One region of the Rahnella sp. RFA10(1/100) genome, then DNA from elsewhere that is predicted to be linked to it. Evidence: predicted binding sites of a transcription regulator. Region 1 holds the regulator's gene; each other region holds the start of a gene.
What was found. The regulator Fur, encoded in region 1, represses iron uptake genes when iron is present. The targets are predictions, from matches to a motif close to ATAATAATGAGAACNACTATCAA.
Positions count from the first base shown of each region.

Region 2: the regulator Fur is predicted to act here: its motif matches at 4,994-5,016, upstream of efeU (iron uptake transporter permease EfeU).
Region 3: the regulator Fur is predicted to act here: its motif matches at 4,351-4,373, upstream of feoA (ferrous iron transporter A).

Region 1 covers NZ_SEWR01000001.1:1,377,208-1,387,252, forward strand. Annotated here, with positions in the region: gene ETV65_RS06325 (methyl-accepting chemotaxis protein) at 1-576, opposite strand, end outside; gene fldA (flavodoxin FldA) at 998-1,525, shown strand; gene fur (ferric iron uptake transcriptional regulator) at 1,837-2,292, shown strand; gene chiQ (ChiQ/YbfN family lipoprotein) at 2,425-2,760, opposite strand; gene ETV65_RS06345 (OprD family outer membrane porin) at 2,774-4,186, opposite strand; gene glnS (glutamine--tRNA ligase) at 4,671-6,341, opposite strand; gene nagE (PTS N-acetyl glucosamine transporter subunit IIABC) at 6,535-8,487, opposite strand; gene nagB (glucosamine-6-phosphate deaminase) at 8,934-9,734, shown strand; gene nagA (N-acetylglucosamine-6-phosphate deacetylase) at 9,878-10,045, shown strand, end outside.
Region 2 covers NZ_SEWR01000001.1:653,073-663,117, reverse strand. Annotated here, with positions in the region: gene putA (trifunctional transcriptional regulator/proline dehydrogenase/L-glutamate gamma-semialdehyde dehydrogenase) at 1-2,844, opposite strand, end outside; gene putP (sodium/proline symporter PutP) at 3,357-4,841, shown strand; gene efeU (iron uptake transporter permease EfeU) at 5,090-5,941, shown strand; gene efeO (iron uptake system protein EfeO) at 5,988-7,115, shown strand; gene efeB (iron uptake transporter deferrochelatase/peroxidase subunit) at 7,175-8,470, shown strand; partial or broken gene ETV65_RS25355 (AMIN domain-containing protein) at 8,655-8,981, shown strand; gene ETV65_RS02775 (N-acetylmuramoyl-L-alanine amidase) at 8,970-9,803, shown strand; gene ETV65_RS02770 (hypothetical protein) at 9,987-10,045, shown strand, end outside.
Region 3 covers NZ_SEWR01000005.1:65,331-75,375, reverse strand. Annotated here, with positions in the region: gene ETV65_RS15980 (LysR family transcriptional regulator) at 275-1,195, opposite strand; gene ETV65_RS15975 (FeoC-like transcriptional regulator) at 1,290-1,526, opposite strand; gene feoB (Fe(2+) transporter permease subunit FeoB) at 1,535-3,853, opposite strand; gene feoA (ferrous iron transporter A) at 3,940-4,164, opposite strand; gene ETV65_RS15960 (Tex family protein) at 4,581-6,911, opposite strand; gene greB (transcription elongation factor GreB) at 7,023-7,496, opposite strand; gene ETV65_RS15950 (MG2 domain-containing protein) at 7,728-10,045, shown strand, end outside.

The DNA of each region.
Region 1 (10,045 bases):
TTTGCTGAATGAGGTCAGATGGGCAGACTGCCGTTGCGATGCATCAAAATCTACCGCGATCTGACCGCCGACTTTGTCCATCGAGACACCAAAACTGCGGCTCAGTGCAGGTACGGTAGTGTTGGCTAACTGGTTATATAACTCCGTGTTCTTACTGAAGGCTGCGTCGAACATTGGCGTGACGCCCTGGGTAATCAGATTTTCCCAATTGGTGATCAGTTCCTGCACGGCAACATCTTCCAGCCCCGGATGCGGCGCCGTTTTAAAATTAGCCAGTGCCTGGGTCAGCCCGGTGAGGGATTGTTTGGCGGTATCAAAAATTTCCGGACCTTTTGACGGATCGGCCTGAAGCTGTGCGACGGCACGCGTAAGGCGAGTTACGGTACGGAAATACTGATCATTTCCTTTATTGATCAGCGCCATATTATTGACCAGCTCGGTACTGTTTTTGGTATTTTGGGTCAGTGTGTCAAGGGAGGTAACGGTGTATAGGGAAACACCCGCCCACATGACACAAAAAATGCCAAGAATTGTTAACAAAGCGGCCCTGATGGTAATATTTTTTAAAAACTGCACGATATGCCTCTCTCGAAACATGACTGTTTCTGGCCTGAGGATTGAGGGGGATGCGGAGAATCAAGACAGGTAACCAGCAGGCAAGTGCCCCAGGACATGTTTGAACACCTCTCCGGGCATCGATTTCTTTATTATGTTGAGATTGCTCTCGCATCATCTATCGGCGGAATATTCTCGAAATTTAGTATTGTGACGACTTATTTCTTCAATTTGCGTTTGACCTTATTCAGCCTGAGGTTAACGCACCCTGCGTGAAAGCACACAAAGGCGATAACACTTAAAAATATTGCCCGATAAACTTATTTCCCAGCTAAGAAGGCGAGCAGAAGCATATTCTCCGCCGCACGAGTTTGCTATCATCTGCATTATTATTGCCTGCGTTGCAGAGCACTTCATTGAGAACAAGAGGTTAGGTAATCTTATGGCCGTTGTAGGTATCTTCTTTGGATCCGATACAGGTAACACCGAAAACATCGCAAAAATGATCCAGAAACAGTTGGGTAAAGATGTTGCAGAGGTGCATGACATTGCGAAGAGCAGCAAAGAGGATCTGGAAAAATTCGATATTTTGCTTATCGGTATTCCAACCTGGTATTACGGTGAAGCGCAGTGTGACTGGGACGACTTTTTCCCAACGCTGGAAGAGATAGATTTCGAAGGTAAGCTGGTTGCACTGTTTGGCTGTGGTGACCAGGAAGACTATGCCGAATATTTTTGCGATGCACTGGGCACCGTGCGCGATATCATTGAGCCACGCGGCGCAGTGATTGTCGGACACTGGCCTACCGAAGGGTATCACTTTGAAGCCTCTAAAGGCCTGGCTGATGATAAGCATTTCATAGGACTGGCAATTGACGAAGATCGCCAGCCGGAACTGACCAGTGAACGTGTTGATGCCTGGGTGAAACAGATCACAGAAGAACTCAGCCTTTCTGAAATTATTGGCTAAAAACCCTGTTGGCCCTGAGGATTTATTCTACAATTGAAGGGCCAAACTATTACTGAAATTAACAATTTAACTGCTACAAAATTGTAACTTTCGGTCGTATCAAGGTACACTGAGTTCCTCTGTTTTTTCTATCGATCAAGTCGTTGCATTACCAATGTGACCGGCAAATTGTGATCTTTATTAACAGGCTATCGTTGACGACAATTGGCACACTTGCGTAAACGAAGAGACTAAACGAATAATTTGTGCCGCCGATGCCACAGGCTGCATGCCTCAACTTGATTAGCACATAGTAACAGGACTGAATCCGCATGACTGACAACAACACCGCACTGAAGAAAGCTGGCTTAAAAGTCACGCTTCCGCGCCTCAAAATCCTGGAAGTGCTGCAAGCGCCGGAAGGTCATCACGTTAGTGCGGAAGATCTTTACAAGCAATTAATTGATATGGGTGAAGAAATTGGCCTGGCAACGGTTTACCGCGTTCTGAACCAGTTCGACGACGCCGGTATCGTTACCCGTCATAATTTCGAAGGCGGCAAGTCCGTATTCGAACTGACTCAGCAGCATCACCACGATCACCTCATCTGCCTGGATTGCGGACGTGTAATCGAATTTCGTGATGAGTATATTGAAGGCCGTCAGCGTGAGATTGCTAAGAAACACGGCATCAAACTGACCAACCATAGTCTGTATCTCTATGGTCATTGTGAAGCAGGTGATTGCCGCGAAGATGAGTCTTTGCACAACGATAAACCTGCGCACTAATATGGCATGTGGCAACCCCGTTGCCGACAGGCTGTGAATTCATTAACCGCTGAAAAGCGGTTTTTTTATGTCTGGATTTCAGCAACCCTAAAAAAACCCCGGCACGCCGGGGTTTGATTTCTGCGATTCGTTTTACGGTTTCGGAGCGTTATTGGCCCGGATTTCCTGCCATATCTTTCCGCAATCTGCGGCATACGCCTGACCATTACCGGTTTTGCGTGCCGTAAGACACTGCTGGTAATCCACCACGCGAACCGTTTCCTGTTCCGCAAATTTTTGGTGGGCTTTTTCCTGTTTCAGTACATTCAGCACCGCCTGACAGGATGCCAGTTTATCCGGATTGCCTTCCGCCGTATTAATACAGGCGCTGTAAGCCTCACGCGTTTTGGATATTTCAGCCTGATCGGCTGTCGGCGCACAACCCGCCAGCAGAACAGCGGATACCACGGTCATCAATAATTTATTCATCGACATAGCGACCTCAGAAAATAGTGAATGGAGCGATAACAATGAATTTCACGTCTTTTTCATCCTGGAAAATATTGCCGTATCCGCCGCCCCAGCTTGGAATATCCGAATGATTGTCATACTGGGTGTAATGCAGTTTGAACAATGTCCCTTTCGCACGGCCTTCCTGAATGGTGTACAGCGCATCCAGACTCCAGGCGCTTTCTTTCAGGCGCTGACTCTGGTCGTAAGCCGCGTTAGTGCTCGGCCTGGCATCCCATGCATAAACATAGGAGCCACCGACGGCTAAGCCCGGTAAATCCCATTTTGCCAGGTCATACAACACGCCTGCATATACTGCTTTTTCACCGTTAGCGTTGAAGTCCGAACGGTTGTCCCACCACACATCAAGACGGCCGTTTGAAGAGGAATACGTCGGCGTCATACGTTGCAGGAAGTAACCCTGGTTCCCTTCCGCTTTCACCATCGTCCCTTCCAGACGCCAGTTGAACTGACCCGTGGTATAGCCGAAAGTTAACGCCTGCAACCAGGCCAGACCATCATACAAACTGTTTGGATCATTTTTGTCGCTGATACGATCTTCTGCCCCATAGAACTGATAGCTGGTAGTCAGCGGATTGCCCAGCAAATCTATTTTGTACGAGGCTTTGCCAAAGTACTGATCGACATAACTTTCAGCCTGACCAAACGCGCCTTCCAGCACGAAGTCATTTTTAAAGTCATATTTCGCACCGAGTGAGTGAATATAAGAAACGCCGGTTTTCTTATCATTCTGGCGGAAATCATCCATTTCCAGATGCCAGGGCGATTTATATTCGTCGGCCCACATATAGGAGAAACTCAGTTCACCCGGATCACCGAAATCATGTTTATACCCGGCTTCCGCACCGCGATAAGTCCCCGGCATGAAGCTCCAGTGCGGTGCGATCAACGTCTGCCCTGTGGGCTGAATATAGCCCGCATGTCCCCAGAATCCGCCATATTTAAATTTACCGGCCGCTTTGTAGAGACTGACCCCGCCTTTATCACCTGAGTAATCCTCGTCATAAGCGTGGTTTTTAGAAGAGAATGCAATTTCGTTTGGATGAGTGCTGTCACTGGCTTCGGCTAATTCAATGGCGGTGAAGGCCGCAACGTCGATACCGAACATGTCCCAGGCATAACCAGAGGAAAAATCGAGATTCAGGTTAGCAGTGGAGTGTGAAAGGTTAGTCGCGTATTTGTTGTAGTCGGAATTATTGACGGTGACTTTTGAGCCATCCGGACGGGTTTCTTCTTTGGTTTTGTTCAAATCTTTGCGGTCACGTTCACGCTGCCAGTAATACACGCCACCGGTCAGTGTGGAATCATCGATAAAACCGGCCGCGCTGGCCTCGTGTGAAAACATCATTCCGCCACTCAGTAAAGTGCCGGCGAGAGAATACATGGCAGGTTTCAGGTAAGCCGATCCCCTGCCCCTGTTAAGGTGCTTGTGCATAGAGATTCCTCATTTTGACTAAAAATTTCGTGCAAAACCCAAACGGGTATCAAAATCGGCCGTCAGAGACGTAACCGGTTAAATCAACATTAAGAGTATTTTTCGCGACGCGAATTATCAATGGGTAATTAATCATTGATCATCGAAGTATGACAAAGTGCACATAAAGATGAAAAAATGTAACTACATGTCTTAAGGCAGGATCAGACCGACAGATTATTTAAATAGAGAGAATAAACAAGTCACTAAGTTTTACTGAGGAAAAGTTAAAACGTTTCAGCCACAGAAAGTACTGAAAATGAGCGTTTAAAAATCATACATCGGGAACACATTAATTCGCGACGAAAACCAATTTTTTGCAGCAGCAAAATAAAACCCGGACATAAAAAAACGCAGCCTGAGCTGCGTTTTTAAACCCTTATCGCGATGACTTTTATGCGACCGGTTTACTTTCCCATGTATCACGCAGGCCCACGGTACGGTTAAATACCAGATGTTCCGCGCCGGAGTAGCGACTGTCAGCGCAGAAATAACCTTCACGCTCGAACTGCAGGCTGATTTCAGCCTGAGCAGACACCAGCGACGGTTCAACAAAACCGTGCGCAATCACCAGAGACTCCGGGTTGATTGTGGTCAGGAAATCTTCTGCCTGCCCCGGGTTGGCAACATTGAACAGACGGTCATACAAGCGGAACTCAGCCGGTTTACCTTCTGAAGCCGAAACCCAGTGGATCACACCTTTCACCTTGCGGCCATCGGCAGGATCTTTACTGAGGGTGTCGATATCGTAAGAGCATAAAATCGTGGTGATATTCCCTTCTGCGTCTTTCTCGATACGTTCTGCTTTGATCACATAGGCATTACGCAGACGCACTTCTTTGCCCAACACCAGACGCTTGTACTGTTTATTGGCTTCTTCACGGAAATCGGCCTGATCGATGTAAATCTCACGGGTAAACGGTACTTCGCGGCTGCCCATTTCCGGTTTGTTCGGATGGTTCGGCATCTTCACCCACTGCACAGCATCACCCGTAAAGTTTTCAATGATCACTTTAACCGGATTGATCACTGCCATAGCGCGCGGTGCATTCTCGTTCAGATCGTCACGGATACAGGATTCCAGCGCCATCATTTCAACGTTGTTATCCTGCTTGGTCACACCGATACGACGGCAGAATTCACGGATTGAAGCAGCGGTGTAACCCCGGCGACGCAGGCCCGACACCGTCGGCATACGCGGATCGTCCCAGCCTTCAACAATCTTCTCCGTTACCAACAGGTTCAGCTTACGCTTGGACATGATGGAATATTCTAGATTCAGACGGGAGAATTCGTACTGACGCGGGTGGCAGGGAATAGAAATATTATCCAGAACCCAGTCGTAGAGACGACGGTTATCCTGGAATTCCAGCGTACACAGCGAATGGGTGATCCCTTCCAGCGCATCGGAAATGCAGTGGGTAAAATCGTACATCGGATAGATGCACCATTTTTTACCGGTCTGGTGGTGTTCTGCGAACTTAATACGGTACAGAACCGGATCACGCATGACAAAGAATGGCGAGGCCATGTCGATTTTAGCACGCAGACAGGCAGCGCCTTCAGCGAACTCACCGTTACGCATTTTTTCAAACAGCGCAATATTCTCTTCTACGCTACGATCGCGATACGGGCTGTTTTTACCCGGCGACGTCAGTGAACCGCGGTATTCACGGATCTGCTCAGGAGACAGTTCATCCACATACGCCAGACCTTTGTTGATCAGTTCCAGCGCGTAAGCATGCAGTTGATCAAAATAGTCCGAGGAGTAATGAATATCGCCGCTCCAGTCGAAACCTAACCACTGAACGTCGTGTTTGATCGACTCAACGAATTCGATATCTTCTTTTGCCGGATTGGTATCGTCAAAACGCAGATTGCACTGCCCCTGATAGTCTTGTGCAATGCCGAAATTCAGGCAGATAGATTTCGCATGACCGATATGCAGATAACCATTAGGCTCAGGCGGGAAACGGGTGCGAACGGTATTATGTTTCCCGGTCGCCAGATCTTCATCAATAATCTGACGGATAAAATTTGTTGGGCGGGCTTCAGCCTCACTCATTGTGCAATTCCTCTACGCAACATTGACTCTACGGATAACCGCTTATGTTCCAACAAGCCACGTCGGGAAACAACCGTTAGTTGCATAAAATCGTGGTTATCTCTGCTGCGTCTGTTCTCAGGCAATAAAAAAGCGGGAAGAGATCGCTCTCTTCCCGCTGTCACTCCGTCAACCTGTTACGCCATCTGGCGAATTATTTGCTCTGGATGTCGAACAGCTTGGTCTGTCCCGCGACCACGAAACCACTGGCCAGTGAGACCACACCGGTATAATCATCAATATTACTGACGACGACCGGGCTTATCATTGAACGGGCATTGGCGTTCAGATAATCCAGATCCAGTTCGAGCACAGGCTGACCGGCGGTGACTGTTGCGCCTTCCTCGACCAGTCGGGTAAAGCCCTGTCCGTTCAGCGCCACAGTATCAATCCCCATATGCACCACGATCTCAGCACCGGAAGTGGTTTCCAGGCAGAAAGCATGATTGGTATTGAAGATTTTCACCACGGTGCCCGCGGCTGGCGATACCACAATTTTATCGGTAGGACGAATAGCGACACCATCACCTACGGCTTTGCTGGCAAAGGCTTCATCAGGCACCTGATCCAGCGCGACGATATCACCCGTTACCGGAGATACTAAAGTTTCCACTACCGTTTTCACGCTGTTTGGCACGGCCTGAGGTGCAGTTTTGACAGCAGCAACCGGCTCAGCCGTTGCAACACCTGCGGCGACTGGCCCGCGAGCCATCACTTTTTTCATTGCATCAGCCAGAGATTCAGCTTTTGCACCCACAATAACCTGAATGCTTTGTTTATTCAGACGAACAATTCCTGACGCACCCAGACGTTTACAGGCAGCATCATCAACGGTGCCCGCATCTTTTACATTCAGACGCAGACGGGTAATACAGGCGTCAATACCTTTGAAGTTGTCAGAACCGCCCAGCGCACCGATGTAACTCAGCGCCAGCTGGTTCAGACCTTCTTCTGTATTGCTGTTCGCTTCCGGCTCACCGATATGCTCAACGTCGTCTTCACGACCCGGCGTTTTCAGGTTGAACATGCGGATAATTACGCTAAACAGAACAAAGTAGATGACGAAGAACACGACGCCCATCACCAGCAACATCCAGACGTTCTTGCTGGCTGCTGGCAGGTTGTACATCAACGCATAGTCGATGGCACCTGCGGAGAAGGAGAAGCCGGCGTGGATACCCAACGCTGTCGCAATGTACAGGCTGACCCCGGTAAGGATAGCGTGGACTAAATACAGTAGCGGAGCCAGGAACATGAACAGGAATTCTAATGGCTCGGTCACACCGGTCAGGAATGCGGTCACCGCGACTGAAACCAGCATACCGCCAACCAACGAACGACGCTCTTTCGGTGCAGCGAAGTACATGGCACATGCTGCGCCTGGCAGACCGAACATCATGATTGGGAAGAAGCCGGACATGAACATCCCTGCAGTGCCGTCACCCGCGTAGAAGCGGTTGATGTCACCGTGGAATACAGTACCCGCAGCGTTAGTGAAGTCACCAATCTGGAACCATGCGATGGTGTTCAGAACCTGATGCAGACCGGTTGGGATCAGCAAACGGTTTACGAAACCAAAGATACCTGCACCGAATGCACCAGCACCTACGATCCACTCCCCACCCGCACGGATTGCATCCTGCACCGGAGGCCAGACGTAACCGAAGATAGCGGCCAGAATCAGACAGAAGAAGCCGGTTGCGATAGGAACGAAGCGTTTCCCACCGAAGAAACTCAGGAAGTCAGGCAGTTTGATATCAGACCAGCGGTTGTAAACCATACCGCCCACCAGACCGGTGATAATACCGGCCAGCACGCCCATGTTTACCGCAGGGTTGATGGTGATCATCGCTTTAGTCAGGATGAAGTAACCAATACCACCTGCTAATGCTGCTGCCCCGGCATTGTCTTTAGACCAGCTGGATGCCACACCAATAGCAAAAATTAATGCGAGGTTATCGAAAATCCCGCCACCGGCTTGCGCGATGAAAGGCATATTAAGAAGATCAGGCTGACCGAAACGCAGCAATAAAGCAGCGACTGGCAGTACGGCTATCGGCAGCTGTAGCGCTCTGCCTAAACGCTGAAAGAATCCAAGAATATTCACATTTCCCCCTATCCGCCGTCAGGCGAATCACCTAAGTAGTTTAATTAGTATGGTTACTACCTTTACATTTACCGTTCCGATTTAACCAACTGCACTTATAACTAACAGCAATGCGAGTGTAAAAAGATTATTTCGTATCGCAAATTAAAACCTCTCTTTTTGTGAGAATCGTCACCAAAAAGAGGTGATAACATGCCATTTTACTGGTCAAGACACCAAACTTATTTTATCATTAAAAAAATCCAGACGGCATTGTGCCACTCATAAACCGTTGCGGTGGTTTACGCTTAACAAAACCGCCTTTGAACCGACGAACTTAGTTTTTGCTTTGACTACCTATATCCGAGTCATTGACGTTGCAGACAGAGAGCAGTCAATACCCCCTGCTACGCCAAGGACAAAGGATATCAACAGTATATTCAATATTCTGAAACTCGAGGTATCTGATGAGACTTATTCCGTTAAACACCCCCACTGAAGTTGGCAAATGGGCTGCACGTCATATCGTTGAACGCATCAACGCGTTTAAACCCACCGCAGACCGTCCTTTTGTATTAGGCTTACCAACCGGGGGTACCCCGCTCGAAGCTTACAAGCATTTAATCGCTATGCATAAAGCAGGCCAGGTTAGCTTTAAGCATGTAGTGACTTTCAACATGGACGAATATGTCGGTCTGCCGCAGGAACACCCTGAGAGCTACCATACGTTTATGTACAAAAACTTCTTTGACCACGTTGATATTCCACGCGAAAACATCAATCTTCTGAATGGTAACGCACCCGACGTCAACGAAGAATGCCGCCAGTACGAAGCGAAAATTAAGTCTTACGGCAAAATTAACCTGTTTATGGGTGGCGTGGGCAACGACGGGCATATCGCATTCAACGAACCGGCTTCTTCTCTGGCTTCCCGTACCCGTATCAAAACCCTGACGCATGAAACCCGTATCGCGAACTCACGTTTCTTCGACAATGATGTCTCTCAGGTGCCAAAATACGCCCTGACCGTGGGTGTTGGCACACTGCTGGATGCGGAAGAAGTGATGATTCTGGTCACTGGTCATGCGAAAGCGCAGGCACTGGAAGCAGCTGTTGAAGGTAATATCAACCACATGTGGACCATCAGTTGCCTGCAATTGCACGCAAAAGCCGTTATGGTGTGTGATGAACCTTCCACCATGGAACTGAAAGTCAAAACTGTTAAATATTTCCGCGAGTTAGAAGCGGAAAATATGAAAAACCTTTAATTAATTGAGTCCCCGAAAGCATTGGAGTTGCAGCAAGACGGCAACTGAACGAATCTCCGGGAGCTTACTCACGTAAGTGACCGGAGTGAGTGAAGGCAGCCAACGCCGCTGCGGCTCAAAGGATTTAGGGGAATGGGGGCATGATGTACGCATTGATTGAGGGCCGGGTCTATACCGGTCATGACGTTCTGGATAACCACGCGGTAGTGATTGCCGATGGCAAAATCGAACGTGTCTGCCCGGTGAGTGAATTACCGGCGAATGTGGAAACCCGCAGTCTGGATGGTGCCATTCTTGCCCCCGGATTTATC
Region 2 (10,045 bases), 720 kb from region 1:
GCCCATGCGGCACTCCGCCATCGCACCGCGCAGCATTTGCAGCGTGTGATCGGCGACATCCTCCTGAATGCATAACACACGCAGAGCTGAACAACGCTGGCCGGCACTGTCAAAGGCCGAGGCCACCACGTCCATGACCACCTGTTCGGTCAGCGCGGAAGAATCAACAATCATGGCGTTCAGGCCGCCGGTTTCGGCGATAAGGGGTGTCGGACGTCCCTGCGGATCCAGACGACCGGCAATGTTGCGTTGCAAGATACCCGCGACATCCGTCGAACCGGTAAACAGCACACCACGGACACGTTCGTCATTCACCAGTTGCGAACCGACCGTTTCCCCCTGACCGGGCAGCAGTTGCAATACGCCAGCCGGTACACCGGCTTCATGCAGAATGCCCACGGCCAGCGCAGCGACCAGCGGCGTTTGTTCAGCGGGTTTTGCCAGTACGCTGTTGCCTGCGGCCAGCGCGGCAGCAATCTGACCGGTAAAGATTGCCAGCGGGAAGTTCCACGGACTGATACAGACCACCGGCCCCAGCGGACGGTGTGTGTCATTGGCGAAATCTTCGCGGATCTGCCCGGCGTAATAATGCAGGAAATCTACGGCCTCACGCACTTCAGCGATGGCGTTATTAAAGGTTTTTCCTGCCTCGCGCACCAGCACACCAAGCAGGTTTTGCAACTGCGCTTCCATCAGTTCTGCGCCGCGTTGCAGGATGGCGGCACGTTCTTCGGGAGGTGTCGCAAACCATATCGCACCGGCAGCAGTTGAGGCATCCAGCGCACGGCTGATTTCCGCCTCCGTCGCTTCCCGAACATACCCGACGATATCGGTATTTTCAGAGGGATTGATCACCGGCAGGAATTCGCCATCATCCGTCTGCGCATCAATTATCGGTTGTGCTTTTACCGGATGGCTGGCGCTTTGCAGCAGGGCGCTGGACAGGGATGCCAGGCGGTGTTCGCTGGACATGTCCAGACCCGCAGAGTTGACGCGTTTGTCACCGTAAAGATTGCGCGGCAGTGCGATACGCGGGTGCGGTAGTCCGACCTGACCTTCACTGGCGGCCAGCGCTTCAACTGCCAGAACCGGATCGGCAACCAGTTCCCCGATCGGTAACGTGGCATCAGCGATACGGTTAACAAAGGACGTGTTCGCACCATTTTCCAGCAGACGACGCACCAGATACGCCAGCAGCGTTTCATGTGTACCGACCGGGGCATAAATACGGCACGGGCGGTTCAGTTTGCCGTCAGAAATTTTCCCCACCACCTGCTCGTACAGCGGTTCACCCATGCCGTGCAGACACTGGAATTCGTACTGTCCCGGATAATAGTTATTTCCGGCCAGTTGATAAATCGCCGCCACGGTGTGGGCGTTATGCGTTGCGAACTGCGGATAAATCAGGTTTGGCACGGCCAGCAGTTTACGGGCGCAGGCCAGATAGGAAACATCGGTGTAAACCTTGCGGGTATAAACCGGATAATCCTCCAGACCGTCCATTTGCGCGCGCTTAATTTCGCTGTCCCAGTACGCGCCTTTCACCAGGCGGATCATCAGACGGCGGCGGCTGCGCTGTGCCAGATTGGTCAGGTAATCAATGACCATCGGACAACGTTTCTGATACGCCTGGATCACGAAGCCGATACCGTTCCAGCCGGCCAGTTCCGGTTCAAAGCACAGTTTTTCCAGCAAATCGAGAGAGATTTCCAGACGGTCAGCTTCTTCGGCATCAATGTTAATGCCGATGTCGTAACTGCGTGCCAGCAATGTCAGCGAAAGCAGGCGCGGATACAATTCTTCCATCACACGTTCATATTGCGCCCGGCTGTAACGCGGGTGCAGGGCGGAAAGTTTGATGGAAATGCCGGGGCCTTCATAAATGCCGCGACCATTGGATGCCTTGCCAATGGCATTGATCGCCTGCTGATAAGACAGTAAATAGGCCTGGGCATCTTTTCCGGTCAGCGAGGCTTCTCCCAGCATGTCGTAGGAATAGCGGAAACCTTTTTCTTCATGTTTACGGGCATTGGCCAGCGCTTCGGCGATGGTTTCACCGGTTACAAACTGTTCACCCATCAGGCGCATCGCCATGTCCACGCCTTTGCGGATCAGGGGTTCACCGCTTTTACCGATAATACGGTTCAGAGATTTTGACAGACTTGCTTCATTGTGTGTCGCGACCAGTTTTCCGGTGAACAGCAAACCCCAGGTTGCGGCGTTAACGAACAGCGACGGGCTGCGTCCCAGATGTGAATGCCAGTTACCGTTGCTGATTTTGTCGCGGATTAACGCATCGCGTGTCGGTTTGTCGGGGATACGCAGCAATGCTTCCGCCAGACACATCAGCGCTACGCCTTCCTGAGAAGACAGAGAGAACTCCTGCAACAGGCTTTGCACCATCCCGGCGCGGCCGTTTGCACTCTTTTGGTTTCTGAGTCTGGTGGCGATATCAGCCGCGAGTTTCAGCGCTGCATCATTGAGCGGGGCAGGCAGACGCGCCTGTTCAAGCAGCATGGATACGGCTTCAGGCTCAGGGCGGCGATAGGCGGCGGTGATAGCCGAGCGGCTGACCGACTGTGGCAGAATTTGCTCAGCGAAATCAAGGAATGGCTGATGGGCTTCCTGAACAGGTTGTACAGCGGCATCTTCCGCACCTTCAGGTGCAGCGCCATTCAGTGCCGGAATTTCCGGCAGTGTATCGCCGTTTTCCAGCCGTTCAAGATAGGAAAATATCGCTTGTTTGATCAGCCAGTGCGGCGTGCGGTCAATTTTGTGAGCCGCTTCTTTTAGCCTGTCACGCGTACCTTCATCCAGCTTCACGCCCATCGTGGTCATACCCATGCGCAAACACTCCATATGAAAAATTTCAGGTGAATTCGTTATCTTTATGTCGAGCAATATCTTCTATGTTGCAACCTTGTGCAACCTTGTTAATGCATGAAGTGTGCCTGTTGTGATTCACCTGGCATTTTTAACAAGAAAATAACGGCATGGATCTTGCCTGTCTTGTCATGGCGTCAATATCAAGGGTTATATCGGGTGCAACTTTCCGTGCTGCAAAGTACAACCCGTATTGCGGATAACTGTGATGGAGGGTGAATTTTGTGTATTTGAAATGTTAAAAATATTGAAAAGTGGATAAGGCTAAACCAGTATCCGGCTCGACAGTAATTTTGAATAAAAACCATACAGAGTCAGTGACTATATAAAAATATGGAGAGTCTTGCTGCAACCTTTAGAGGTTTCAGCCATCATCTCGCCCCGGCAGGTTTTTGGCAGCACTTCGGGTGGAGTGCTGCCGGGACAGACAGGTGCCGGACAACATCGCAAAAAATAAGAAAGTGGAGAATGGAATGACAATGAACACACCGATGCTGGTGACGTTTTGTGTTTATATTTTCGGGATGATTTTGATTGGGCTCATCGCGTATCTACGAACCAAAAACTTTGATGATTATATTTTGGGCGGACGCAGTCTGGGCAGCGTGGTCACGGCGCTGTCCGCCGGTGCTTCCGACATGAGTGGCTGGTTGTTAATGGGGCTGCCGGGTGCGATTTTTATTTCCGGCATTTCGGAAAGTTGGATCGCGATTGGTCTGACTATCGGCGCATACCTGAACTGGAAACTGGTGGCGGGGCGGCTACGTGTACACACCGAAGCCAATAACAATGCGCTGACGTTGCCGGATTACTTTACGCATCGTTTTGAAGATTCGAGCAAGCTGCTGCGCATTATTTCCGCGATTGTGATTTTGGTGTTCTTCACCATTTATTGTGCCTCCGGCATCGTGGCCGGTGCACGTCTGTTTGAAAGCACCTTCGGCATGACGTACCAGACCGCGCTGTGGGCCGGCGCGGCGGCGACTATCCTTTATACCTTTATCGGCGGTTTTCTGGCCGTCAGCTGGACCGATACCGTGCAGGCCAGCCTGATGATTTTCGCACTGATCCTGACACCGGTTATCGTCATCCTCGCCGTTGGCGGCATTGATACCTCGATGATGGTCATCAAAGCCAAAAATCCTGAATACACTGATATGTTTAAGGGCATGAATCTGGTGGCGATACTGTCATTGCTGGGCTGGGGGCTGGGCTATTTCGGTCAGCCGCACATTCTGGCGCGTTTCATGGCGGCCGATTCTCACTTCACTATCCGCAGAGCGCGCCGTATCAGCATGACATGGATGATTTTATGTCTGGCAGGTACCATCGCTGTAGGATTCTTCGGCATCGCGTACTTCAGCAATAATCCGGCTGAAGCGGGCAACGTGACGCAAAACGGTGAGCGCGTGTTCATCGAGCTGGCGAAAATTCTGTTCAACCCATGGATTGCCGGGATCTTGTTGTCCGCTATTCTGGCAGCGGTCATGAGTACCCTGAGTTGTCAGCTACTGGTGTGTTCAAGCGCCATTACTGAAGATTTCTACAAAGCTTTTCTGCGAAAAGGCGCGAGTCAGCGCGAACTTGTGTGGGTGGGGCGTGCAATGGTGCTGATCGTGGCGCTGATTGCTATTGCGCTGGCTGCCAACCCGCAAAACCGGGTTCTCGGTTTGGTCAGTTATGCCTGGGCCGGTTTCGGTGCCGCATTCGGGCCGGTGATCCTGATTTCCGTGATGTGGAAACGTATGACGCGTAACGGTGCACTGGCGGGGATGTTGGTCGGTGCAATAACGGTGATCCTTTGGAAACAATATGGCTGGGCTGAATTATACGAAATCATTCCCGGTTTCATTTTCGCGTCACTGGCTATCTGGATTGTCAGCCTGACGGGGCGTAAGCCTTCCGCCGCTGTTGAGCAGCGTTTCACCGCCGCGGAAGCGGAATATAAAACTGTTTAACCGATAATCTCCTGTTGTGTCACTCAGACCGGGGTCATTCAGGCCCCGGTTTTCAGCATTATCCGCCGCATAAGCCTTCCGTCTGATTTTTTCATGTGTATTTACCGATCCCCTTTCAAAAAAAGGATCGGTTGCCTCTTGTATTTCTTTTGGCAAGAATGATAATCACTATCGTTTCTTTTTACTTTTCTTTACAGAGGCCTCATACATTCTGTGGTTCGTCAGAATTCAGGGGCCGGGAGCTCGTCATGTTCGTTCCGTTTCTCATTATGTTTCGCGAAGGGCTGGAAGCTGCGCTGATCGTCAGCCTGATTGCCAGCTACCTCAAACGGACGCAACGCGGGCAGTGGCTCGGTGTGGTCTGGATTGGCGTTTTCATCGCCGCTGCGCTGTGCCTGGCGCTCGGTCTTTTCATCAATGCCACGACCGGTGAGTTTCCGCAAAAACAACAGGAGCTGTTTGAAGGTATCGTCGCCGTCGTCGCGGTGTGCATTCTGACATACATGGTGTTCTGGATGCGCAAAGTGTCAAGGTCTATCAAAGTGCATCTGGAAGGGGCGATTGATCATGCGCTGAATTCCGGTCGCGGTCAGGGCTGGGCACTGGTTGCGATGGTGTTTTTTGCGGTTGCGCGTGAAGGGCTGGAATCGGTGTTTTTCCTGCTGGCAGCCTTCCAGCAAGACGTGGGTATTGAAGCCCCGATCGGTGCAGTGCTTGGCCTCGGCGCGGCCATCGTGCTGGGTTTCCTGATTTATTACGGCGGCGTGAAACTGCATCTGGCGAAGTTTTTCAAATGGACCAGCCTGTTCATCCTGTTTGTCGCCGCCGGACTGGCTGCGGGCGCTATCCGCGCGTTCCACGAAGCGGGGTTGTGGAACCGTATGCAGGACATTGCCTTTGATCTGAGCGGGACTTTATCCACACACTCTTTATTTGGCACCTTGCTGGAAGGGATGTTCGGGTATCAGGAAGCGCCGACGGTCAGCGAAGTTGCGGTGTATTTCCTGTATCTGATCCCCGCGCTGTTCCTGTTCTTTATTCCACAGAGTAAATCGCCTGTGGCTGCGCCGGTTTCTGCCGGGCAAAAAACACAACGTTAATTTTATCAACTTCATTCCTCATTTTGCCCTTGCCACGGAGTTACACATGCCACATTTTCGCCGTAAAGCTTTACAGATCGCCCTGTTGTCCCTGCCGGCCTTTGCGCTGAGCGCCAACGCGCTGGCTGCTGATGTTCGTCAGGTCAAAATTGCTGTTAATGACAAACAATGTGAACCGATGACGCTGACCGTGCCGGCCGGTAAAACTCAGTTTGTTATCCATAACAACAGTCAGAAAAACCTGGAATGGGAAATCCTCAAAGGCGTGATGGTGGTGGAAGAACGTGAAAACGTGGCGCCGGGTTTCACGCAGAAAATGACGGCTAACCTTGAGCCGGGCGAATACGACATGACCTGCGGCCTGCTGAGCAATCCGAAAGGTAAACTGACGGTTACCGCTGAAGGTACGGCCGCTTCCGGCAAGCCTGACGCCATGGCGCTGGTCGGCCCGATTGCGGAATACAAAGTGTATGTGACTCAGCAGGTGGCTGAACTGGTGGCACATACCAAAGCCTTTACGGACGCGGTGAAGAAGGGCGATCTGGCGAAAGCGCAATCCCTGTACGCTTCTACCCGCGTTTACTACGAGCGCATCGAACCGATTGCCGAACTGTTCTCTGATCTGGACGGCAGCATCGATGCCCGTGAAGATGATTTCGAGAAAAAAGCCGAAGATCCTAACTTCACCGGTTTCCACCGTCTGGAGAAAATCCTTTTCGCGGACAAAACCACCCAGGGCACCGAACCGTTTGCCGACAAGCTGTATGCCGATACCGTTGATTTGCAAAAACGTATCGCAGAGCTGACCTTCCCGCCAAGTAAAGTGGTCGGCGGCGCAGCGGGCCTGATTGAAGAAGTGGCCGCCAGCAAAATAAGCGGCGAAGAAGATCGTTACAGCCGCACTGATCTGTGGGATTTCCGGGCCAACCTTGATGGCGCACAGAAAATTGTCAATCTGCTGCGTCCGTTGCTGGTCAAAGCCGACAAACCGTTGCTGGATAAAATCGACGCCAACTTCAAAACCGTTGATGCGCTGCTGGACAAATATAAAACCAAAGACGGTTACGAGAATTACGAAAAACTGTCTGATGCGGACCGTAACGCAATGAAAGGTCCTATCACCACGCTGGCAGAAGACTTGTCCAAACTGCGCGGTGTACTTGGTTTAGATTGATATCTTTAGCGCCTCCCCCTGCGCAGGAGGAGGCGCTTTTAAATTCCTGAGGCATAGCAATGAGCAACAAAAACGATAATCAGAACGAAGTTTCTTCTTCCCGCCGCAGTTTACTCAAGGGCGTGGGATTGTTAGGCGGGGCATTTGCCCTGGGCGGCGCAGCCACAGCGCAGGCTGAGAAAACACCCGGAGCAAAGAACGAATATACACCAGGGACTGTTTCCCCTGACGAGCGCTGGGGCAGGCAACCCTATTATGGCGAGCATCAGGCGGGTATTTTAACGCCGCAACAGGCATCGATGATGCTGGTTTCCTTTGACGTGCTGGCCACTAACAAAGCTGATCTGGAGCGTCTTTTCCGTCTCCTCGATTCACGTTTTGCCTTCCTGACCACAGGCGGCACTGCGCCTTCAATGGATCCGAAATTTCCGCCCATGGATTCAGGGGTGATGGGCGCAGAAATCTACCCGGACAATCTGACCATGACGCTTTCTGTCGGGGATTCTCTGTTTGATGAGCGCTTCGGGCTGGCACCACATAAGCCTTTGAAATTACAACGCATGACACGTTTCCCGAATGATTCTCTGGATGCCAAACTCTGCCACGGTGACCTGTCCTTGCAAATTTGCGCCAACAACAGCGATACCGTGGTGCATGCGCTGCGGGACATCATCAAATATACGCCTGATTTACTCAGCGTACGCTGGCGTCGTGACGGCTTTATTTCGTCCCATGCGGCGCGCAGTCAGGGCAAAGAAACGCCGATCAATCTTCTGGGCTTTAAGGATGGTACGGCGAACCCGGATGCCAAAGATAAACCTTTGATGGATAAAGTTATCTGGGTGACCGGCGGGCAGGGCGAACCGGCCTGGACGGTGGGCGGCAGTTATCAGGTGACACGTCTGATCCCGTTCAAGGTGGAATCCTGGGACCGCACGCCGCTGCAGGAGCAGCAGTCTATTTTCGGGCGCGACAAAGCCACCGGCGCACCGCTGGGGATGGAAAAAGAGCACGACGTGCCGGATTACGAAAAAGACCCTGATGGCAAGACGATCCGCCTCGATGCGCATATCCGTCTGGCGAATCCGCGCACTAAAGCCACCGGAGACAGCCTGATGTTGCGCCGTGGTTACAGCTATTCCCTGGGTGTGACTAATTCCGGGCAACTGGAAATGGGACTGGTTTTTGTCTGTTATCAGCATGACCTGGAAAAAGGTTTCCTGACCGTGCAGAAACGTCTGAACGGTGAAGCGCTGGAAGAATATATCCGCCCTAACGGCGGTGGCTTCTTCTTCACGTTACCGGGCAATAAAGACGAAAGTCACTATCTCGGACAATCGTTAATCGAAGCGTAATTTAACTCCTTCCCTTCGCCGGGGAGGGAGCCGATCCCAGAGGAACCCAAACCAGACATCATTTTTACGCCTGGTTACGCATTTCATTGCCTGTTAATACTCCGCCTCATCCAAAAAAATCTCAGTAATGTCATGATGATAAATCGCAAAACTGATTTATTACGTTGCCTGTTCTGAGACTGTTATGACCATCAACCATACCCGCAGAAAATTACTGATTTTTGGCATCGGACTTTCGCTGACCGCGCCGCGTTTGTACGCCGCCCAAAAAGCGGTGCGGATCACCATGACTTCAGATGCCAGTCAGATTCACCTGGCACTCCCTGCGGCAGATAAACGCTGTCGCGTGTTTATGCTCAGTGCGCCGGAGCGGGTCGTGATTGATATGCCGTTGACATCATTTCCGCCGGAACTTGAGCATGCACTGACCGTGGTGCGGCAGAAGTTTTCCTGGGTCACAGAAGGGCGCATTGCTCATTTCAGCCCTGAGGTGGCGCGCATCGTGTTGCAGGTGAACGGTAAACCGAAGATTACGCGTAACACGGAAAATGGTGTCCTGACGGTGACGATATCGGCAGAAAGCCATGCTGCCGCAATTGGGCCGGTCGTGTCCCCTTCGCCGCAGGCGGAGAAACCGCTGCTGGTCATGATCGATCCGGGTCATGGCGGCAAGGATCCGGGGGCAATCGGTAATGAAGGCACTTATGAAAAACATGTCGTGCTGCATATCGCCAAACGCCTGCAAACTTTGCTCAGCCAGCAGCACGGTATTCACGCCGTGCTGACCCGGCAGGATGATGTATTTATTCCGCTTTATCACCGCGTCAGCCTGGCGCATCAGCATGCGGCGGATCTGTTTATTTCGATACATGCCGACGGTTTCACCAACGATCTGGTCTCCGGAGCATCGGTTTTCGCGCTGTCTGAACACGGCGCAGGCAGTGCGATGGCGCGCTATTTATCGCAAAGCGAAAACAGCGTCGATGTGTTGTACGACGACGATTTTAAAACGGACGATCAGTATCTTAAAGAAACACTGTTTGATCTCGACCAGCACGAAACCATTCACCGCAGCCTGGATTTTGGCAGACATCTGGCAGCAAATATCAGTAAAGTCCATCACATGCACAGCCCGCATCCGGAACAGGCAGGTTTTGCGGTACTGAAATCCCCGCGTATTCCTTCCGTGCTGGTGGAGACATCCTTCATCACCAATAAACAGGAAGAAAAATTACTGGGTGAGCCGGTGTTTCAGGAGAAAATGGCCCATGCGCTGGCCGAAGGGATTAACAGTTACTTCATCAATGAAAAGAAAAATAATCTGCTGAGCTGAGAGAAATTCAGCACGATTAAAGAGGATCTGAAAAAGATCCTCATGATCCTATTGACGTCAGCCACAAACTTTTTTACATTTTGGTAACGCAAATGTTTCAGTTGTCATTATAATGACATTTATAAGCGGTAGTTTTCACGAGGTGTACGGCAGGTGCCGTTAATAACACTGCGGGGAGCGCGAATGGTAAAGTCCATGTTTGGGCTGTTGATCGAAAATAACACACTTCTCTCATTCACCCG
Region 3 (10,045 bases), on a different contig from region 1:
CCAGCCACTCTGAATGAAGGGATATCATGCCAGTTTTAATTCGCGGGGATTCGCAAATGATCGTGCTTGAAAGGTCGTACAGTCCAGCCACTCTGACCAGACGGTTTGAAATACGATTCAACAACATGATACGGAAAAAGGACAGTTTTACCCTTATGACGGTTCGAAAATGCGTTATGACGGCGTGAGCATTCCGGAATCAGCTATCTGGAGCCACCATCCTGATAAAACGCACTGGCCGCTTGTGCTGATTGCGCAAAACAGCGAGCGCTTGTCAGCGTTTTCTGCTCGTTAACGCATACATCCGGCTTTCAGCGGCGAGGGCGAGCAAATTCGGGTCGTGCTCGCGGCTGTGCGGGAAGACCAGCGAGATGGTCTGGCGCATCTGATAGGCTTCTGCCAGTGGCAGTAATCTCACCGTATTTTCATACACGCCTTTCATTCTGCCTGGAATGAGGGTGTAGCCAACCCCTGCCTGCACCAGACTCAGCATCGAGAAAATATCATTCACCCGCGTGACGATGTCCGGCTCGAAACCGGCGACCTGAAAGGCTTCCTGAAAGCCGTGATAGGTGGCGAACCCTTCGGCCAGCGACACGAATTTCTTCTGTCTGAAATCGCGTAAGTCTGCTGTGCCTTCTGAAGCCAGCTCAGCGCTGGCCGGGGCAGCGAGGAAAATATCGTCCTGAAACAGGGGCAACTGATCGTAACGCTGGGCATCAACGTTGGAATCACTGGTCGAAATCAGAATGGCATCCAGCTGACCGTCTTCCAGCTTGTGCAGTAAATCATTGTTGGACCCCATCACCAGCTCCAGTTCAAGCTCCGGACGGCGCAGTTTCAGCCCCATGATCAGACGCGGAATGGTTTCCAGTGTCAGTGAATATAACGTGCCGACTTTCAGCCGCTTATCGCCATAACCGGCGGCACGCCGGGTCGCCAGAATCCCGTGCTCCATTTGCTCAATGACCTGCGTCGCGTGCTCCAGCAGCGCTTCAGCGGCAGGCAGCGGCAGCAAATTGCGGCCACGATGGATAAACAACGGGCAGCGCAAGCCTTCTTCCAGTGAATGCAGGGCGCGATGCACACTGACGCTGCTCAGACCGAGTTGTTCGGCAGCGCGGGTGATGTTTTGCTTTTCCATATAGGCGAGAAAAATTTCGAGTTTACGGAAGGTGATTTCACTGTCGATCATGCAGGCTCCTGCGGCGCGTTGTAGGCCGTTGCGGTCTGAAATGATAGCTGAATAGCCGCCGGGCGACTATTCAGGAAGGGCGGAAAGGCCGGTATCAGGGAATGAGGGTGTAAGAAATTGTCAGGCACTTCTTGCCGTCGGCGCAGCTTTTACAACTGCCGCTCAGGCAGTTGTCATCGGCTTCGATGACTTTTGCTTTGTGCATGGCGACCAGCCGTTCAAGCATCGCCTGCACCAGCGGCTGTGGGGCATTAAGCTGATGGCTGAGCTGGCGGGCATCTGCCCGTCCGGCCAGTGCGAGAGTGTCGCGAACCTGAATCAGACTGGTCATTTTATCTCCTAGTGACAGTCGCTGCCGGTAGCGGGTTTACAGCAGGCCGCCACATTGCGCGGATGCAGATGGATGCTGACCCGGCTGCGGGCTTTGCGCAGGGCGGTTAAGACGATGGCATTGAAAATCAGCACGCTCAGGATCATACCGGCGCTGTGTGCCGGATGACGGCTGAACGTCGCCGCCTGATAGAAAAGCGTGGCCAGCGAATACGCCACATTCAGTCCCCAGAAGATGGAGAACGTCATCCAGCTGCGGCTGGTTTCACGGGCAATCGCCCCCATCACCGAGACGCAAGGCACGTAAAGCAATACGAAGATCAGGTAGCTGTAAGCCGAAATCGCCGAGCCAAATTTGGTGCTCATGACGCCCATCGAGCTGACGCCCATTTCGCCGTCACCTTTGCTGGCTTCGATCGGGTTTGACAGCACGCTGATGCTGAAGGTGTCTTTCAGGCCCTGCAAGGTTGCTTTCACCGCACCGCCCAGTTCATCGAACAGATTGAAACTGGCCGCATCGAAACCTTCATGGGTGATGTGTTCGGCGGTGTAGAGCGTATTCAGCGTACCGACCACCACTTCTTTTGCCATGGCACCGGTCACCAGCCCCACGGTCGCCTGCCAGTTGTCAGGATGGACGCCCATCGGTGAGAGCACCGGTGTCAGGACTTTACTGACTGACGCCAGCGCCGAGTCATTGATGTTATCCACCGCCTTGCCGCTGAACGAGAAGCTGTTCAGTGCACCGATGAAAACACTGGCGATGACGATCACTTTACCGGCCCGCAACACGAAACCTTTCAGACGCTGCCACGTTTGCAGCAGCAGGCTTTTCAGATGCGGAACGTGATACACCGGCAGTTCCATCACAAACGGTGAGGCTTCGCCGCGCATGATGGTGTATTTCAGCAGCAGGCCGGTCAGGATGGCGACCACGATGCCTAACAGATAGAGCGAGAACACTACGGATGCGCCGTCCTGTCCGAAAAAGGCCGCGGAGAACACCGCGAAAATCGCCAGACGTGCACCGCATGACATAAACGGCGCCATCATCACGGTGATCAGACGTTCACGCGGTGCATCCAGCGTGCGGGCGCCCATAATAGACGGCACGTTACAGCCGAAGCCAACAATGAGCGGTACGAAGGATTTGCCCGGCAGACCCAGTGACTGCATCAGTCTGTCCATGACGAACGCGGCACGCGCCATATAACCGGAGTCTTCAAGGAATGACAGAAACAGATACATCATGCCAATTTGAGGCACCAGCGGCAGCACGGTGTTGATACCGCCGCCTATCCCCTGCGCCAGAAAAATGGTCAGCCACTGCGGGAAATGCAGGGTAAAGCCTATCCACTGCATACCCTGAATGAAAATCGCAGCTGAGCCGATATCGAAAATAGGTTGCAGCGCGCCACCGATGTTGATGGCCAGTACGAACATCAGATACATCACCAGCAGAAAAACCGGCACGCCCAGAAAGCGGTTGAGGATCACCCGATCGAGCACCTGCGTCAGTTTATTCGGTGCCGTGAGATGAGAATTGCTGACCTCCGCGCAGAGTGTCGCGATACTCTGATAACGCGCATCGGCAATCAGCAGCGCCGGGTCTTCCAGTTTTTGCTCAGCCAGCCGGGCTTTCACCTGCGGCAATAAAGCGTGCGCGTTGCCTGCGTGTGTCTGGCTATAAATATCCCCTTCAAGCATTTGCAGCGCCAGCCAGCGGCGTTGTTGTAGCGACATGTCTTGCGGCATGCCGGCGGCCAGCACATCGACTTCCTGTTGCAGCAGCGGATGATATTGCACACGCTCCAGCGCAGCCACCTGAGGCAATGCGTCGATGGCAACTTTCAGTTCCTGGATGCCACTGGCCCGGGTAGAGATCAGCGCCACCACCGGGCAACCCAGACGGGCAGACAGCGCAGGGATATCAATATTGATGTTCTGGATTTTGGCGATATCAAGCATGTTCAGCGCCACGATGCACGGTACGCCCAGCTCCAGCAGTTGCAGCGTCAGGTACAAGTTACGCTCGAGGTTTGAGGCATCCACGACGTTGATCATCAGATCCGCGTCGCCGCTAAGAATGTAATGGCAGGCAATTTGTTCATCGAGCGAGGTTTGCTCGGAAATGGTGGTCAGGGAGTAGGTACCGGGTAAATCCACCAGCGTAATCTGATGTTCTGCGGTGGCGAACTGACCTTCTTTGCGCTCGACAGTGACGCCTGCCCAGTTACCGACACGCTGACGGGAACCGGTTAACTGATTGAAAAGGGTGGTTTTACCTGAGTTCGGATTACCAATCAGGCCGATAGTTAATGGTTTCATACGTTAAAGTCTGCGTGTGAGAAAAGGTGAATATGCAAGCGCAAGGCCCGCCGCGAAAAATGTACTGTCACCGGCCTGACGGGGGATCAGGCCATCATCTCGAGTTGCAGCAGATCGAGATCTTTTCTGCGGACCACCAGGCTGGTACGGCGGGTTTCAATTTGTACCGGATCGCCCATCGGCGCCACGCGGATTATGTTGAAAAATGAACCCGGCAACATCCCGAGTGACAGCAGTTTCTGCCGGTAAGCCGGGCTGATTTCGTGTGAAAAGCCGGTAATTTTATAAGCACGTTTTGACTGAAGTTGCATAATTCCTCGCGAGGCGATCAGGCATTAATGGATGACGGCGTTTTAGTGATTTTGCGCCGTGCGTCCTTGCCCGGTGGTTCCACTGACTGGCGATTTATGTTGCTAAAAATATTGCTCTGAAATTGTCCCTGGTGCGAAATGGCCAGCCTGAAACTGGCGGTGCACTGAATACACAAAGAAGTACAAATGAGAATAATTATCATAATTAGTACGCGTATGGAGACAAAAGAAAAGAGGTGGGCCTCTTCGCGGGTATCTCCACCGCGTCGCTATCCTATGCCTGCGGGATGTGCGTTTTATTGATTTACCTCAGTGATTGATTCATTAGGAGAGAGTTTAAAAAGTGTCGAAAAAAGAGGCGTAAAAAAAGCCGCTGATTATCAGCGGCTTTCACAGGGAGAGGAGCAAAAGGAAAATTACCGTTTTTTACTCAGTGCAGCTGCCAGCGCATCGGCCATCGCGTTGTTACCGGCAGGAGCCGCATTGCGCCCCGCCGGTTTGCCCGGTGAATGACGCTTCTGATTATCGCGGGAATCTGTCGCCGGTGCGGAAGGACGCCGTGCCGGTGCTTCGCCGGGCTGTTCGTCCAGTCGCATAGTCAGCGCGATACGTTTACGTTGCAGATCGACTTCCATCACTTTGACTTTCACGATGTCACCCGCCTTCACCACTGTGTGAGGATCTTCGACGAATTTGTTCGCAAGCGATGAGATGTGAACCAGACCGTCCTGATGGACGCCAATATCGACGAACGCACCAAAGTTGGTAACGTTAGTGACAGAACCTTCGAGGATCATACCCGGCATCAGGTCGTTCATGGTTTCGACGCCATCGGCAAAGGTGGCGGTTTTGAACTCAGGACGCGGATCGTGCCCCGGTTTTTCCAGCTCTTTGATAATGTCGGTGACCGTTGGCACACCGAACTGCTCATCGGTGAATTCGCTGGCTTTCAGGCCGCGTAACACATTGGAATCACCCATCAGATCTTTCAGTGCCAGCTGTGTCGCTGCCAGAATGCGTTCCACGACCGGATAGGTTTCCGGGTGAACTGTCGAGGCGTCGAGCGGATTATCGCCGTGGTTGATGCGCAGGAAGCCCGCGCATTGTTCAAAGGCCTTTGGCCCCAGACGGCTGACTTTCAGCAACTGCCCGCGGTTACGGAACTGACCGTTTTCATCGCGCCAGCTGACAATATTCTGCGCCATCATGCGGGTCAGGCCCGCCACGCGGGTCAGCAGAGGAACGGAAGCGGTGTTGAGATCGACACCCACGGCGTTCACACAGTCCTCCACGACGGTATCGAGTTTTTTCGCCAGCTGGCTCTGGCTGACGTCGTGCTGATACTGACCGACACCGATGGATTTCGGGTCGATTTTTACCAGCTCAGCCAGCGGATCCTGCAAGCGACGTGCGATGGAGACGGCTCCGCGAATAGAAACGTCCAGATCCGGGAATTCCAGTGCCGCCAGCTCGGAAGCGGAATACACCGATGCACCGGCTTCGCTGACAATCACTTTCTGCGCTTTTACCGCCGGGAACTGTTTTTGCAGCTCGAGGAAGAAACGTTCCGTTTCCCGCGACGCGGTGCCGTTGCCGATCGCCACCAGTTCGACGTTGTGTTTGATGCACAACGCGGCAACCTGTTGCGCGGCTTTTGCCGCCTGACCGGTATGGGGATAAACGGTATCGATATCCACCAGTTTACCGGTGTTATCCACAACGGCGACTTTCACACCGGTACGTAAACCCGGATCAAGCCCCATGGTGGCGCGCATACCGGCCGGCGCGGCCATCAGCAAATCGTGCATATTACGGGCAAAAACGTTAATTGCTTCATCTTCTGCGCGTTCACGTACGGTGCCCATCAGTTCAGTTTCGAGATGCAGCAGGACTTTGATACGCCATGTCCAGTTGACCACGGCGCGACGCCAGACGTCAGCAGGCGCATTGTTCAGGCGCAAACCCAGATGGTCGATGATCAGTTGTTCGGCATAGCTTTCTTTTGGCGGTTCGTCATGCTGTGGATCGGCATTCAGCGCCAGCTGTAAAATACCTTCGTTGCGGCCACGGAACATCGCCAGCGCACGGTGCGAAGGTACCTGGGAAATCGGTTCGTGATGATCGAAGTAGTCGCGAAATTTCGCGCCTTCCTGCTCTTTACCTTCCACCATCCGGGAGGTCAGATGGGCATTTTTCCACAAATAATCACGGACTTTTGCCAGCAGCGAGGCATCTTCTGCAAAGCGTTCCATTAAAATATAACGTGCGCCGTCAAGTGCGGCTTTGGCGTCCGCTACGCCTTTGTCTGCATCGACAAATTTTGCGGCAGCAGCGTCCGGCTCATTTTGCGGCGCGTTCCACAACAGTTCGGCCAGCGGTTCCAGTCCGGCTTCAATGGCGATTTGTCCGCGCGTGCGACGCTTTGGTTTAAACGGCAGGTAAAGGTCTTCCAGCTCGGTTTTGCTCAGCGTGGTATTGATGGCTTTCGCCAGATCGTCGCTGAGTTTTCCCTGCTCCTCAATGGATTTGAGAATGGTCTGGCGACGGTCTTCCAGCTCCCGCAGATAACCCAGACGGGTGTCCAACTGACGCAGTTGGGTATCATCCAACCCACCGGTGACTTCCTTACGATACCGTGCAATAAACGGCACGGTATTACCTTCATCCAGCAGACGCACCACGGAAGCAACCTGCTCCGGGCGAACCTGCAATTCACTTGCGATAATGCGGCTCAGTTGATCATTCATAGGTCTGGTATCAGTTTTTTCGTTTAAAAAAGCAGGGCACAGTTATACGGTTTGAAGACATAAAATGCCAGTCATCAGGCCATCCACCTGCGTGTTTTGGGAGTTAGCTGATCATTTCACGTATTCAATTTCATTGACGTACCAGGTTGCGTCGCCGACCGGCGTGGTCACCACCAGACTGTCGCCCACTTCTTTTTTCAGCAGGGCGCGCGCCATCGGCGAATCGATAGAAATGTAGTCTTTGCGGCCAAAAATTTCGTCATAGCCGACAATACGGAAGCGCTTGATGTCGCCGTCGTCGTTTTCCACCTCCACCCACGCGCCAAAGAACACTTTTCCGTCCTGCTGTGGTGAGTAATCGACGATGCGCAGTTGCTCCAGACATTTCGTCAGATAACGCACGCGGCGGTCGATTTCGCGCAGCCGCTTTTTATTGTACTGATAGTCAGCATTTTCGCTGCGATCGCCCAGACTCGCGGCCCAGGTGACTTTTTTGGTCACCTCCGGTCGCTCTTCGCGCCACAGGAAGTCCAGTTCAGTTTTGAGCTTGTCGTAGCCTTCACGGGTAATCAGTTTGGTTTTCATGTCACCTGTCGCTTTCCTCAACATTCTCCGGCTATTGTTTCATACAATGGCGCCGCTGGCAGCGCAGAAATCAGCCGGAAATTCTGCGTTACTGCTACGCTATATCTGATGGCTTTGCGGGCAAATAATCTTTATCCTGCGGCGCAATGCGTTGAATTTAATAACAGTCCTGATTCACATAAAAATATCACTTCTGGCGATAGTTCACAGGGATTAGAGGTACAGCAGCAAATGGATTTATTAAAATTCTTACTTCGTCTGCCTTTTATATTGATAAAAGGTTTTTTCCGCGTGCTGGCTTTTATACTGAGCCTGCTGGGTCGCGTCTTCAAACCGGTGGTCGGCAATATCGACTGGCGTGCGCCTGCCTGGTGGGCAGCCACTTCCGGCTGGCTTAAGCGCAGTGTTACGCGCATGGAAAATGGCGTAGATCACTACCCGAAAACCATCAGCCTGGCGATTCTTGTTTTGCTGTGCGCCGCAGGGGCGGGCGTTTACGGCTGGCACTGGTGGCTCAGCCGCCCGCAGCCTATCGACCCGGCCCCGAGGGTGTATCAGGACACCAGCGTGCGTGTCAGCGGACCTGAAGCTGTGAATTACGCCGCGCAAAAACCTGCATCACAGCAGGTGATTTTCAATTTCCGCCATTCTGCCGCGCCCGTAACTGATGTTGGCAAAGTGGTTGAAAAAGGAATTTCCCTGAAACCTGCCGCCGAAGGTGAATGGAAATGGGTGAGTGGCTACACGCTGATTTTCATCCCTAAAAATCCGCTGCCGATGGGCAGAAAATATGACGTGAATTTTACGCCTGATGTCCTGCTTGCGCCGCAAATCAAGCTGGCGAAAACCCGTTATGAATTCACCGCCCCTGCGTTCGATTATCAGCTGGGGCAGGCTGAGTACTATCAGGATCCCCAGGACCCGCAAAAACGCAGCGCGATTTTTAACGTTAAATTCAATGCACCGGTGGATGTTGCCAGTTTCGAAAAACAGATTTCGCTTGGCCTGACCGAAGGTAAAGCGAAAACTGAGTCGAAACTCAATTACTCTGTGGTCTATGACCAGAAAAAACTCAACGCCTGGGTACATTCCGAGCCGCTGAAACCGCTCGATCACGGCGGTTCGGTGCGTGTCATCCTTGGCGAAGGCATTACATCGACCGTGCCGTCGAATGCGACTGCGCAGACTAAAAATGCCGTGGTGTCTGTGCCGACGCTTTACAGCCTGGCGGTGAATGAAGCCAGTGCGCAGGTGGTGGATGCCGATGGGGCGAAAGGTCAGCGGGCGCTGATCGTCGGTTTCAGCGACGCGGTGAAAGATAAAGATATCCGCCAGGCAGTCAAAGTCTGGCTATTGCCACAGCACAATCCAAATGATCAGTACGAGGCCAAAGGCCCGGATGATTATGCCAGCTGGGCCGTTGACAGCGTCGAAAACAATGTACTCGCGCAGTCCACGCCGCTGAATATCCAGCTTAATGATGCGGAAAGCGATTATCAGCCGCAGTTCAGCTTCCGCTTCGATGCGCCTGCCCGCCGCGCCATGCTGGTGGAAATTGACAATATTCTGACCTCTTCCGGTGGCTACAAAATGCCGGAAAAAGTGTACCGCATCGTCGCGGTTCCGGATTATCCGAAATCCCTGCAATTTATGTCGCAGGGCTCGCTGTTATCGGTCAGCGGTGACAAACAAATCAGCGTGGCGGCACGCAACGTGCCGGGCCTGCGTCTGGACATAAAACGGGTGATCCCAAGCCAGCTGCAACACATTGTGTCATTCAAAAGCCGTGAGTATTCATCGGCGGAATTTAACCGCCTGAATGACGAATATTTTACCGAGCACTTTACCTATCAGACGGCGGTCAATAACGACAAACCGGGCGACGTGAATTTTCAGGGCGTCGATCTTTCGCGTTACCTCTCCACTGATCCGGCGTCACATCGTGGCGTATTCCTGCTGACGCTGTCGGAATGGGATCCGAAGAAGAAAGAAAATAAACCGGAAACCGATGACGACGGCAATGTCTATCAGGACGATGGGCAGGGCGAAGAAGAAGCACCGGTCGGCGACTCACGTTTTGTTGTCGTCACCGATTTGGGGATTATTGCCAAGCGTTCACAGGATAAAACACGTGATGTGTTTGTGCAGTCGATCCACAGCGGTGCGCCGGTGGCGAACGCGAAAGTTTCCGTGATTGCCAAAAACGGCATTACCCTTCTGACGCAAACCACCGGTGCTGACGGTCATGTGCGCTTCCCTGCGCTGGACGTTTATACCCTTGAACGCCAGCCGGTGATGTTCCTGGTGGAAAAGGAGGGCGATGTCTCCTTCCTGCCGGCGGACCGGAATAACGATCGCGGTCTCGACTTCTCCCGTTTTGATGTCGATGGCGAAATCACGCCGAACGACCCGCGCACGCTGAGCAGCTATCTGTTCTCTGATCGTGGCGTTTATCGTCCGGGGGACACCTTCAATATCGGACTGATTACCCGCGCCGCCGACTGGAGCAACGGTCTGGCGGGTGTGCCGGTGCGGGCTGAAATTCACGA